Xanthobacter dioxanivorans: one gene and its partner. Each later gene encodes a partner of the first gene's protein in a complex. Links are inferred from orthologs where the notes say so. Each region holds a gene or a part of one and is shown in the gene's direction. Other genes may lie near its edges.

Region 1 (6,567 bases):
GCGAGCCGAAATCCGGGTCCGCCTTCAACGCCGCCGCCACCGCGCTCACCGCATGCATGGCGCCGAGGCTGTGGCCGGCGACGACGATCTCGTCCATCCCTTCCGACGCGGCGGCCTGCTCCACCGCGCGGAGCCGGTCGGCGAAGGCGCCGATGCGCGCGTCCACCTGGGGGTGGCGCCCGCGCACGAAGTCCACGGAGAATTCCGCGAGGTCGAGGGACTGCTTGAGGCGGAACCTGCGGCCGGGCCAGCGCATCAGCAGCAGCCCGGCCCCGGCCGCGACCGCCGCGCCGATCAAAATGGCCGCCACCGTCCCCAGGTGGGGCGCCGCCAGCCGCCCCGCGGCGATGCCGGCCGCCAGCCCGAGCCCCCAGAGGGCGGCAAGCAGCAGGTAGGTGAAGAGGAAGAACAGGCCGTAGCGCCGGCTGGTGCGGAAATAGCCGGCGATGGTGCCGCTCGCCGCCATGTCCGCCAGCGCCCGCACCGATCCCCTGAGGTGGGAGCGCCGCGGCCGCCGCATGTCGGCCCGGGCGAGGTCGTCCCAGGCGAGGACCTCGAACGTCGTCTGCGTGCGCCAGCCGGGCGCCTGGGCCGTGCTGCGCCACAGGGCGCCGGTGGGGGTGGGCAGAGGCGCTGCGTCCAGGCCTTGCGTCGCGACGTTCCAGACCGCGCCGAAGCGCTTCAGCTCGCGCAGGAAGATGCGAAGGTGGCCGTCCACCGTCATCGGATCGTATCCGGCCACGAAGAAGACGTGGCGCCGGCTGACACGCGTGTTTGGGGCCTCCCGCATGCGGCGCCTTCTAGCGAAGAAGCGGCGGCGTGACCAGCCGCGGCGTTCCTGCATCCCCGGCCTTGATCGTGAGGGCGTTCCCCTTGCTGCCGCTTGGTTATGTCGTTACGAAAGGTAGCGTACAGCCGTGGGGGAGGGATGGTCAGGCTCGCGGATCTGTTTCGGCGTCGCAGGCGAAAAAAGAGACCCGTCGAGGGCGGCCCCTTCGCGCCGGCCACCTTCGAGGACGCCGGCCGGAAGCTGCGGGGGCTCACCGAGGCCCCCTCCATCCTGGTGCTCAAGCTCGACCATATCGGCGACCTCATTACCGCGCTGCCGGCCTGCGAACGGCTGCGCGCGGCCTTTCCCGCCTCCCGCCTCGATCTCCTGTGCGGCCCCTACAATGTGGAGCTCGCCCGCTCCACGGGTCTGTTCGACGCCGTGCACGCCTACGATTTCTTCGGCGCCCAGGACCGCACTCCGCGGCGTGCCGATGCCGACGACGTGGACGAGATGCGGCGGCTGGGGCTGCCGGCCTATGACATCGCCGTGGACCTGCGGCACGACGACGACACGCGCATTCTCCTGTGGGGAATCGCGGCGCAGGTCCGCGTCGGCTTCGCGAGCCTGTCCCGGCCCTTCGCCCTCGACATCGCCCTGCCCGAGATGGAAGCCTCGGCCCGAGCCTCCGGGCTGCTGTCGCCGGTGGATGCGACGACGCGGCTCGTGCTGCTCGCGGAGGCTTTGTCGAGCCTTTTCCGCGCGGCGCGCCACGGCTATGGCGGGGCGCTGGGTTGCATGCCGCCGCCGGCAACCGCCCCGGCCCGCTTTCCGCATGGTTATGTGGTGCTCGCCGTCGGCTCGCGCCTGCCCATCAAACGCTGGCCGGTGCCGGCTTGGCAGGAGCTGGCGCAGGCGCTTCTGGCGCGAACGCCGTTCGGTCTGGTGCTCCTGGGGCGCGCCGGGGAGGACGCGGGCCTCGCCACGCTTGCCGATACCCTGCCGGGGAATCGGATGCTGGACCTCACCGGAGGGCTGACCCTGGCGGAAGTCCCCGCCGTGTTGCGCGAAGCCAAGGCGCTCGTCGGGCTCGATTCGGGCCCGGCGCACATGGCGTCGGCGCTCGGGGTGCCTTGCGTGGTGCTGTTTTCCGGCTTCGCCGAGGCGCGCGTGTGGGCGCCCATCGGCCCGGCCACGGAAGTGCTGCGGGCGCAGACGGCATGCGCGCCCTGCTTCCTGCCATCGGCCGACCTGTGCCCCTTCGAGCGGCGCTGCATGACCGCGCTGCAGCCGGACGACGTGCTCGCGGCCCTGGCGCGGGTGGGGCGGCACCCGGCCCTGGCGGCTCTGGCCCGGCCGGAGGGCGCCGGCCTTGCCTTTGCCGAAGAGCTGGCGCAGGAAACCCCCGCGCTGGCCCGCTGCCCCGCATCAGGGCGGCTGTAGCGGTCGCCGGTCCGGGTTCGCCCCGGTAACAGCCTGTCTGGCCGGGCCGCAAATCCTGGAACCGACGTCCCGGATGCGACGTCCCGTGGTGTCGAGGTTGCCGTGTCCGTTCCCGTCGTCACCGTGGTGTTCGTGACCTACAACAGCGGCGCGGTGATCGGCCGCGCGGTCGCCTCGGTTCCCGACGACTACGCCGTGATCATCGTCGACAACGCCTCGCCCGATGGCACCGCATGGCGCGCGGCGCTGGCCCGCCCGGCCGAAATCTTCGAGATGCCCGCCAATGCCGGCTTCGGCACCGCCTGCAATGTGGGCGCGCGGCGGGCGCGGACACCCTTCGTCCTGTTCCTCAATCCGGACGCGGAGCTCGCCCCCGATGCCGTGGACCGGCTGGTGGAGGCGGCCCGGCGCTATGGCGGCCCGGCCATCCTCATGCCGGCCATCACCGGGGAGAACGGGCGATTGATGCGCAAGGAGGGCAGCATCTTCGAGAAGGTGCCGCGCCGCGCCCGCCTCGTGCCGGAAGAGATCGCCGGCGACTATTGCACCCGCTTCGTGCACGGGGCCGCTTTTCTGGTGGCGCGCGAGGCCTTCCTTGGCCTCGGCGGCTTCGACGAGGCCATCTTCCTCTACCACGAGGACGACGACCTCTCCCTGCGGGCGCTGGAGCGGAAGATCCCCATCGTGGTGGTGACAGCGGCGCGGGTGGTGCATGCGGGCGGGCGCTCCAGCAAGCCGTCCTTCGCCCAGACCTTCCGCGTCAACCGCGCTAAGATGCACTCGGAGCTCTACGTGCGGCAGAAGTATCACCGCACCATCAGTCGGGCCGGACGGCTGGCCGTCCTCGGTGCGGGCTGCCTGCTGGCCCTGGCCTGCTTCGACCTCCACCGTTTCGCCATCCGTGCCGGCAAGGCCGCGGGCTGCCTCGACGGACCCCGGCGCAACATCCCGGCGAACCTGCCCTGAAGCAGAATTTCCACGGCGTGGTGGTGGATACGACGCCGTGATGACGGCCCGCTCTTTCCTTGCGGCCCGCGCACCCCTATAAGGCAGCGACCCGGCCGAAGGGTGCCGGCGGCAGATCTGTTACGGATGTCCGATACCGTCCACGTCCTGAACGGGCCGAACCTCAACCTCCTCGGCACCCGCGAGCCGGGCATCTACGGTGCGGCGACCCTCGCCGACGTGGAGGCGCTGTGCCGTGCGGAGGGGACGGCGCTCGGCTTCGAGATCGTCTTCCGCCAGACCAATTCGGAAGGCGCGCTGGTGGATTTCATCCAGCAGGCGCGCGGCGCAAGGGGGATCGTGCTGAATGCAGCGGCCTACACCCACACCTCCGTCGCCGTGCGCGACGCGGTGGCGGCGGTAGGGGTGCCCACCATCGAGGTGCACCTGTCCAACGTGTTCGCGCGGGAAGCCTTTCGCCACCACTCCTATCTGTCCCCGGTGGCGCGCGGGGTGATCTGCGGTTTCGGGCCGCAGAGCTACGTGCTGGGGCTTCACGCCCTCGCCGGCCTGCCGCCCGCGCCGTGAAATATTAAAGTGCCGTGACGCACCATCTCGAACAGCCCTCGTGCGGCCGCATCCGGCCGGCAAGAGCAGGAATATGATGAAGCCTCCCCATTCCCCCATCGACACCGCCGTCGTCAAAGAGATCGCCGAACTCCTCTCGAGCAGCGACCTCACCGAGATCGAGGTGGAGCACGAGGGCCTGCGCATCCGGGTGGTGCGCGCGCCCGCTCCGGTCACCTTCGCCCAGGCCGCGCCGCTGGCGCCGGCCGTCCTGGCCGCGGCGCCCGTCGCCGTCGCTGCGGCCGAGGTGGCCGACCTCTCCAAGCATCCGGGCGTCGTGCCCTCGCCCATGGTCGGCACCGCCTACCTCTCCCCCGAACCCGGGGCGGCCCCGTTCATCGAGATCGGCGCCACCGTGAAGGAGGGCCAGACGGTGCTCATCATCGAGGCGATGAAGACCATGAACGCCATCCCCGCGCCGCGCACCGGCACGGTGACACGCATCCTCGTGGGCAACGCCCAGCCCGTGGAATATGGCGAGCCGCTGCTCATCATCGAATGACCCGGCTCGGATCAGGCAGGCACCCTTGATGTTCAGAAAAATCCTCATCGCCAACCGCGGCGAGATCGCGCTGCGGATCCTGCGCGCCTGCAAGGAGCTGGGCATCGCGACGGTCGCGGTCCACTCCACCGCGGATGCCGACGCCATGCACGTGCGCCTCGCCGACGAGAGCGTATGCATCGGCCCGCCCGCGGCCCGCGAGAGCTATCTCAACATCCCCTCGCTGCTGGCCGCCTGCGAGATCACCGGGGCGGACGCGGTGCATCCCGGCTACGGCTTCCTGGCCGAGAATGCACGGTTCGCCGAGATCCTCGCCGACCACAACATTCATTTCATCGGCCCCAAGGCGGAGCATATCCGCATCATGGGCGACAAGATCGAGGCCAAGAAGACGGCCCAGTCCCTCGGCATTCCGGTGGTGCCCGGCTCCGACGGCGGCATCCATTCGGACGAGGAGGCCCACCGGGTCGCCGCCGAGATCGGCTTCCCGGTGCTGGTGAAGGCCGCCGCCGGCGGCGGCGGGCGCGGCATGAAGGTGGCGATGACCAAGGAGGACCTCTCCCAGGCCCTCTCCACCGCCCGCACCGAAGCCAAAGCCGCCTTTGGCGACGACGCCGTCTATCTGGAAAAGTACCTTTCCACCCCGCGCCACATCGAGGTGCAGGTGCTGGGCGACGGCAAGGGCCACGCCATCCATCTCGGCGAGCGCGACTGCTCGCTCCAGCGCCGCCACCAGAAGGTGTGGGAGGAGGCGCCGTCTCCGGTCATCACCGCCGTCCAGCGGGCGCAGATCGGCGAGACCTGCGCCGCCGCCATGCGCAAGCTCGGCTATATCGGCGTGGGCACCATCGAGTTCCTGTACGAGAACGGGAACTTCTACTTCATCGAGATGAACACCCGCATCCAGGTGGAGCATCCGGTGACGGAGATGGTCACCGGCATCGACCTCATCAACGAGCAGATCCGCGTGGCCGCGGGCGAGCCGCTGACCCTGACCCAGAAGGACGTGGTGATCGAGGGCCATGCCATCGAATGCCGGGTGAATGCGGAGCATCCCACCACCTTCCGGCCGTCGCCGGGCAAGATCACCCACTACCACGTGCCGGGCGGCCTCGGCATCCGCGTGGATTCCAACGCCTATCAGGGCTACGTCATCCCCCCACCTATGACAGCCTGGTGGGCAAGCTGATCGTGCACGGCAAGACGCGGGACGAATGCCTGCGCCGCCTGCGCCGCGCGCTGGACGAGTTCGTGGTGGACGGCATCGACACCACGCTGCCGCTGTTTCGCACCCTGGTGCGCACCCGCGACATCGCCGAAGGCAGGTATGACATCCACTGGCTGGAGCATTTCCTCGTCGACGGCGAGGGGAAGACGGTGGCCTGAGGCTGCATCGCCGGCGGTCGGAGAGGCGCTCTACTCTACTGGAGCAGGGACTGAAAATCCGTCGGGGAAGCGCCATGGCGCTCGCGGTATGCTGAGACCACCGCTGCCTTCAGCTGTTCCGGGTCCACCTCGGCGACGGCGCGCGGGGACCGGGCCCGGCTTTCATAGAAGCCGACGATCACGTCGAGCTCGACGGGCTGCCGCAGCTTTTTGCCGCCCAGCAGGGCCACCAGCGCATCGGCCACGGCGGGGTAGGGCGTCAGCCCGTTGCCGAGCCAGTCGCGCATCTGCTCGGGCGCGACGCTGAAATCGATGCCCCCCGCCGACAGGGCGGACAGCCGCCCCGCGACCGTGCCGGTGCCGGTCGCGCTGCCCGTGGCGGCGCCGGATGACGGGTTGGTCGATGCGGGGCTCCCCGAGGCGGGACTGCCGCCCGCCGTGGGGCCGGTGGCCGCGGTATCCGGCCCCACGGCGCATGACACGACGGCGCAGAAGGCCCTCTGGCCCGCGTTCTTCAGCTCCGGAACCTGGGTGAGGAATGCCGTCAGGGCGATCATCACGGCGGTGACCTGCCCCGTGGTGCCGGTGATGAGGTCCAGCACGGTCTTTTTCGGCTTCGTCGGCTCCTCGGTCATTCCGCTTCGATCCAGGCCGAATGAGGGATCCCCCCGAGGTTACCGGAGGATCGGCCGGCGTGCCAGATCCGCGCCGCCTCAGCCGAAGCGCGCCGCCCGCTTGAGCCCCGCGGCCGCCTTGGCGAGATCGCGCACCTTGCCGAAGTCTCCGGCGCGGATGGCGTCCGCCGGCACCACCCACGAGCCGCCCACCGCCACCACGCTCGGCAGGGCCAGGTAGTCCGGCGCGTTCGCCGGGCCGATGCCGCCGGTGGGGCAGA
Region 2 (6,661 bases), 3.6 Mb from region 1 along the record:
GCCAGCCCGCGTCGCGCATGAATGGGTGAACAAGCCGGCAGCTATCGCCGCCAGCGAAGTGCCGGGCTTATAGGGGTGGCGCGCGTCCGCGTCAATACATGTGTGCGGGACCCCGTGTTCCGGCCCGGTGTCCGCCGGGCGGGGCGGGCCGCCGGCAACAGCCGGCTTTACGGAGCGGGGCGGCATCGCGTATGTGCTGCGCGCACTCTATATATGAGCGGGCCGGCGCCACCGATGCGTGCCGGCGCGGAGCCGGCAAGGCGGGGGTTCGGCATGAGCGATGTGACGGTGACCGATCGTCCGGTGAGCGACAGCCTGGTGACGGTGTTCGGCGGCTCGGGCTTTCTCGGGCGCCATGTGGTGCGGGCGCTGGCCATGCGCGGCTACCGCGTGCGTGTCGCGGTGCGGCGCCCCGAGCTCGCCGGCTTCCTCCAGCCCATCGGCTTCGTCGGCCAGATCCAGGTCAGCCAGGCCAATGTGCGCTATCCCGACAGCGTCGCCCGCGCGGTGGACGGCGCCGAGGCGGTGGTGAACCTCGTCGGCGTGCTCGCGCAGGGCGGCCGCCAGACGTTCGATGCGGTCCATGTGTTCGGCGCCCGCGCCGTGGCGGCGGCCGCCGCGGCGCAGGGCGCGCCGCTGGTGCACGTCTCCGCCATCGGCGCCGACGCCGCCTCCCCCTCCGGCTACGGCCGCAGCAAGGCCGAGGCCGAGGCCGCCGTGCGCGCCGCCGTACCCGAGGCCGTCATCCTGCGCCCCTCGCTGGTGTTCGGGCCCGAGGACGACTTCTTCAACCGCTTCGCCGCCATGGCGCGCCTGTCCCCGGTGCTGCCGCTGATCGGCGGTGGCGCGACCCGCTTCCAGCCGGTCTTCGTGGGCGATGTCGCCGCCGCCGTCCTGCGGGCGGTGGACGGCAAGGCCAGGGCGGCGACCACCTACGAGCTGGGCGGTCCCGAGGTGCGCACCTTCCGCGAGCTGATGGAGCTGATGCTGCGCGAGATCGGCCACAGCCGCCTGCTCGTGGACCTGCCGTTCGGCCTCGCCAACCTCATGGCCCGGCTCACCCAGTGGGCGCCGGGCGCGCCGCTCACCACCGACCAGGTGGCCATGCTGCGCGCGGACAACGTGGTCTCGGACGCCGCCCAGGCGGAAGGCCGTACCTTCGGCGGCCTCGACATCACGCCCACGGCGCTCGCGGTGGTCCTGCCCACCTATCTCTGGCGCTTCCGCAAGGCGGGGCAGTTCACCCGCGTGGAGACGTGACCGGGACGCCTTGCGTCCCGCCGACGCCGCGCCGCCCGCCGGGCGGGCGGCAGCCGCAAGGGGCAAAGTGATGGGAAGCGACGACCGGCGTCTCGAGGTGAAGATCTGCGGCCTGAAGACCGCCGAGGCCCTGGATGCGGCCCTCGATGCGGGCGCCGATCTCGTCGGCTTCGTCCATTTCCCCAAGAGCCCGCGCCATCTCGCCCTGGCCGAGGCGCCGGCCCTGGTGGCGCGCGTCGGCGGCCGGGCGCGGACGGTGGCGCTCCTCGTCGATCCGGACGAGGCCCTCCTCGCCGAGGTGGTGGCGGCGTTCTCCCCCGACCTGCTCCAGCTCCACGGCAAGGAGACGCCCGCGCGCGTCGCCGCCATCCGCGCCCGCTTCGGCCGGGAGGTGATGAAGGCGCTGCCGGTGGCGAGCCGGGCGGACCTCGACAATCTGCCGGCTTACGCCGAGGTGGCCGACCGCATCCTGTTCGATGCCAAGCCCGATCCCGGGGCCCTGCTGCCCGGCGGCAACGGCCGCCCCTTCGACTGGCATCTGGTGGCCGGTCTTGACGTCGGCCGGCCTCTCATGCTTTCCGGAGGCCTCACGGCCGACAATGTGTCGCAGGCCCTGTCCGAGGTCCGGATGGACGGGGTCGACGTATCGTCCGGCGTGGAAGACGCGCCGGGCGTGAAATCCCCGGCGAAGATCCGGGCTTTCGTCGCGGCGGCCCGCCGCGCCGCGGCCGGCTTCCCCGACCCGTCGGCCCGCGCCTTCAAGGCGGATGGGCCAGAGGATCTCTCACCGAAAGTCCGCGCGTCGTGACCGCTCTCAATTCCTATCGCACCGGCCCCGATCACCGCGGCCATTTCGGCATCCATGGCGGGCGGTTCGTCGCCGAGACGCTGATGCCGCTGATCCTGGAGCTGGAGCAGGCCTACGAGGCGGCGAAGGCCGATCCCGCCTTTTATGCGGAGATGTCGGGCTACCTCACCCATTATGTGGGCCGGCCCTCGCCGCTCTATTACGCCGAGCGCCTGACCGAGCATCTGCGCGGCGTGGCCGCGGCCTCCGGCCGCGAGGGGGGCGCCAGGGTCTACCTGAAGCGCGAGGAGCTGAACCACACCGGCTCCCACAAGGTGAACAACGTGCTCGGCCAGATCATGCTCGCCCGCCGCATGGGCAAGCAGCGGATCATCGCCGAGACCGGCGCCGGCCAGCACGGGGTGGCCACCGCCACCCTGTGCGCGCGCTTCGGCCTGAAGTGCGTGGTCTACATGGGCGCGGTGGACGTGGAGCGGCAGGCGCCGAACGTGTTCCGCATGAAGCTTTTGGGCGCCGAGGTGGTGCCGGTGCAGTCCGGCTCGCGCACCCTGAAGGACGCCATGAACGAGGCGCTGCGCGACTGGGTGACCAACGTGCACGACACCTTCTACTGCATCGGCACGGTGGCGGGCCCGCACCCCTATCCGGCCATGGTGCGCGACTTCCAGTCCATCATCGGCCGCGAGACGCGCGAGCAGATGCAGGAGATGGAGGGCCGCCTGCCGGACAGCCTCGTGGCCTGCGTCGGCGGCGGCTCCAACGCCATGGGCCTGTTCCATCCGTTCCTCGACGATCCCTCGGTGGAGATCTTCGGGGTGGAGGCGGCCGGCCACGGCCTCGACACGCACGAGCATGCCGCCTCCATCGCCGGTGGCCGGCCGGGGGTGCTGCACGGCAACCGCACCTATCTGCTGATGGACGGCGACGGGCAGATCACCGAAGCCCATTCCATCTCCGCCGGCCTCGATTATCCCGGCATCGGGCCGGAGCATTCCTGGCTGCACGACGTGGGCCGCGTGACCTACCTGTCCTGCACCGACCAGGAGGCGCTGGACGCCTTCCAGCTGCTGACCAAGCTCGAGGGCATCATTCCGGCGCTCGAATCCGCCCATGCCGTGGCCAAGGTGATCGAGCTCGCGCCGCAGCGGCCGAGGGATCACCTGATGGTGGTGAACCTCTCCGGCCGGGGGGACAAGGACGTGCCCCAGGTGGCCGAAATTCTCGGGACAAGCTTGGGGGCGCGCCTATGAAGCCTTTTTCCGTCGCACTGTTCGCCGTCCTTCTCGCCGGCGCCGCGCTGCCCGCGTCCGCCCAGACCCAGACCCAGGCTCCCGGCCTGGTGCTCTCCACGGGCAAGGTCTTCACCGACGCCGCCGGGGCCTACATCTCCGTGTCGGTGAAGAATGCCGGCACGGCCACGGTGGCGGAGGCCTACGTCGCCTGCGAGTTCTTCGCCGGCAACCGCACCCTCGGCAAGGCGGCCACCACGGTCTTCTCCATCGTCGGCGGGATGACCGGATCGGATCAGGTGCGCATGCTCGGCGCCTCCCGCGCCACCCGCGCCGCGTGCGCGATCACCGGCCAGAAATAGGGCGCTTCGCCCTCCCGCTCCCCCATCCAGGCAGGCCCATGACCACCCGCATCTCCGACCGTTTCGCCGCGCTGAAAGAGGAAGGCCGGCCCGGCCTCGTCACCTTCGTCACCGCGGGCGATCCGGACGGCGAGACCTCCCTCGCCATCCTCAAGGCGCTGCCGGGCGCGGGCGCGGACGTGATCGAGCTCGGCGTTCCCTTCACCGATCCCATGGCCGACGGCCCGGCGATCCAGGCCGCCGGCCTCCGGGCGCTGAAGGCCGGGCAGACCCTGGCCAAGACCATCGACATGGTCCGCGCCTTCCGCGCCGAGGATCACACCACGCCGGTGGTCCTGATGGGCTATTTCAATCCCATCTACGTCTATGGCGTGGAGCGCTTCCTCACCGACGCCAAGGTGGCGGGGGTGGACGGCCTCATCGTCGTCGACCTGCCGCCGGAAGAGGACGAGGAGCTGTGCCTGCCGGCGCTGTCGGCCGGCCTCGACTTCATCCGCCTCGCCACTCCGACCACCGACGACAAGCGCCTGCCGGCGGTGCTGAAGCACACGGCGGGCTTCGTCTATTACGTGTCCATCACCGGCATCACCGGCTCCGCCACCCCGGATGCGGGCCTGGTCTCGGCGGCGGTGGCGCGCATCAAGACCCACACCGAGCTGCCGGTGGCGGTGGGCTTCGGCGTGCGGACGCCGGAGCAGGCCAAGGCCATCGCCGCCGGCGCCGACGCCGTGGTGGTGGGCTCGGCTTTGGTGGAGGTGGTGCGGCGGACGCTGGACCAGGATGGCAATGCCACCGCCAACACCCTGGCGGGCGTGGAGGCGCTGGTGAACGAGCTGGCCGAGGCGGTGCGCGGCGTGCGCGCCTGACCGGGGCATCCGGCGCCCGCCCGTGCCGGTGCGCCGGCGCGCGGCAGGACCGATGAGGCATCCGGTGAGGCAAATGGTCGGTCGCGGCCGCTTCGCCGCACTTTTGCCGCGACGGACTTGCCATTAGAGCAGGTCGGGGCATATGTGCGCTGCAGCGCGATGCCGCCCGCGCGTCCCGGAGATGGTCCCGTGAACTGGATTTCCAACGTCGTCCGTCCGAAGATCCGCGACTTCCTGGCCCGCCGCGAAGTTCCGGAGAACCTCTGGGTGAAGTGCCCCGAGACCGGGCAGATGGTGTTCCACAAGGACCTGGAGGCGAACCTCTACGTCATCCCGGCCTCCGGCTATCACATGCGCATGGACGCGGTGATGCGGCTCAAGGCCACCTTCGACGATGGCGCCTACGAGGAAGTGGCGCTGCCGGACGTGGCCACCGACCCGCTCAAGTTCCGCGACGAGCGCCGCTATATCGATCGCCTGAAGGACGCCCGCACCAAGACCGGCTACCAGGATGCGGTGAAGGTGGCCACCGGCCTCCTCACCGAGCTGCCGGTGACCATCGCCGTCCAGGATTTCGGCTTCATGGGCGGCTCGCTCGGCATGGCCGCCGGCGAGGCGGTGGTAAAGGGTCTGCAGACGGCGGCGCAGAAGGGCACGCCCTTCATCATGTTCGCCGCCTCCGGCGGCGCGCGCATGCAGGAAGGCATCCTCTCCCTGATGCAGATGCCCCGCACCACGGCGGCCATCCAGGAGCTGCGCGAGGCGAAAAAGCCCTACATCGTGGTGCTCACCAACCCCACCACCGGCGGGGTGACCGCCTCCTACGCCATGCTGGGCGACGTGCAGATCGCCGAGCCCGGCGCCCTCATCGGCTTCGCCGGCCCGCGGGTGATCGAGCAGACCATCCGCGAGAAGCTGCCGGACGGATTCCAGCGCGCCGAATATCTGCGCGACCACGGCATGCTCGACATGGTGGTGCACCGCCACCAGATGCGTGACACGCTGGGCCGCCTGTGCCGGATGCTGGTGAAGGCCCCCGCATTGCCGCCCAAGGGCCGCCTGCCGCGCCCGCAGGCCGCCTGAAGAGGCGGCTCCACGGGGCCTCGGCCCCGAGCCGAAGATCGACCATGGCCCTGCCCCAGCCCGCCCGCGCCACCGACGAGATCCTGTCCCGCCTCGCCGCGCTCCACCCGAAGAAGATCGACCTCTCCCTCGCCCGGATGGAGCGGCTGCTTGCGGCCCTGGCCCATCCCGAGCGGCGCCTGCCGGCGGTGATCCACGTGGCGGGCACCAACGGCAAGGGCTCCACCATCGCCTTCATGCGCGCCATGCTGGAGGCGGCGGGCAAGCGGGTGCATGTCTATACCTCGCCGCATCTGGTGCGCTTCAACGAACGCATCCGCCTCGGCGCGCCGGGCGGCGGCGTGCTGGTGTCCGACGCGGCTCTCGCCGATGCCCTCGACCGGGTGGAGGCGGCCAATGCGGGCGCGCCGATCACCCTGTTCGAGATCACCACGGCGGCGGCGTTCCTGCTGTTCTGCGAGCACCCGGCGGACGTGCTGCTGCTGGAGGTGGGCCTCGGCGGGCGGCTCGACGCCACCAACGTGGTCGACCAGCCCCTCGCCAGCGTCATCACCCCCGTTTCCATCGACCATGTGGATTATCTCGGTACCACCATAGAGGCCATCGCCGGGGAGAAGGCCGGCATCATCAAGCCGCGCCGTCCGGTGGTGGTGGGCACGCAGCCGGCGGACGCCCTCGCCGTCATCGAGCGCGCGGCGGCGCGGAAGCTCGCTCCGCTGTTCGTCCGCGGCGAGCACTGGCACGTGCAGGAAGAAGGCGGCCGCCTCGTCTATGCCGACGAGGACGGCCTGCTCGACCTGCCGCGGCCGCGCCTCGTGGGGCCGCACCAGATCGACAATGCGGGGCTCGCCGTCGCCGCCCTTCGGGCCGTGCGCCTGCCGGCGGCCCACGAGGCCGGCATCCTGCGCGCCGACTGGCCGGCCCGGCTGCAGCGGCTGCCCGCCGGGCCCTTGCTGTCGCGCGCCCCGGCCGGGGTCGAGGTGTGGCTGGACGGCGGCCACAACGCCGCCGGCGGCGCCGCCCTCGCCCACGCTTTGTGCGAGCTGGAAGAAC

Evidence for each region.
Region 2: the proteins of accB (region 1) and accD are in contact, whole or in part, in a solved structure (PDB 8UXZ), measured with the Escherichia coli proteins. The link is inferred for Xanthobacter dioxanivorans from one-to-one orthologs.

The regions. Positions count from the first base shown.
Region 1 is NZ_CP063362.1:5,319,075-5,325,641, reverse strand. The notes cover bases 2,765-5,553. They hold accB (acetyl-CoA carboxylase biotin carboxyl carrier protein), read left to right. Parts: upstream 2,765-3,821; coding sequence 3,822-4,286; downstream 4,287-5,553. Other genes in these bases: aroQ (type II 3-dehydroquinate dehydratase), read left to right, coding at 3,305-3,745; EZH22_RS24920 (glycosyltransferase family 2 protein), read left to right, coding at 2,765-3,178. Also shown: EZH22_RS24930 (hypothetical protein), read right to left, coding at 1-790; EZH22_RS24925 (glycosyltransferase family 9 protein), read left to right, coding at 929-2,212; more of EZH22_RS24920, read left to right, coding at 2,315-2,764; EZH22_RS24900 (hypothetical protein), read right to left, coding at 5,708-6,307; eda (bifunctional 4-hydroxy-2-oxoglutarate aldolase/2-dehydro-3-deoxy-phosphogluconate aldolase), read right to left, coding at 6,386-6,567. UniProt on the Escherichia coli protein: This protein is a component of the acetyl coenzyme A carboxylase complex; first, biotin carboxylase catalyzes the carboxylation of the carrier protein and then the transcarboxylase transfers the carboxyl group to form malonyl-CoA.
Region 2 is NZ_CP063362.1:1,757,326-1,763,986, forward strand. What follows is about bases 3,779-6,661. They hold accD (acetyl-CoA carboxylase, carboxyltransferase subunit beta), read left to right. Parts: upstream 3,779-4,714; coding sequence 4,715-5,608; downstream 5,609-6,661. Other genes in these bases: trpA (tryptophan synthase subunit alpha), read left to right, coding at 3,779-4,525; EZH22_RS08335 (bifunctional folylpolyglutamate synthase/dihydrofolate synthase), read left to right, coding at 5,653-6,661. Outside these bases: EZH22_RS08305 (complex I NDUFA9 subunit family protein), read left to right, coding at 274-1,260; EZH22_RS08310 (phosphoribosylanthranilate isomerase), read left to right, coding at 1,331-2,068; trpB (tryptophan synthase subunit beta), read left to right, coding at 2,065-3,318; EZH22_RS08320 (hypothetical protein), read left to right, coding at 3,315-3,659; more of trpA, read left to right, coding at 3,698-3,778.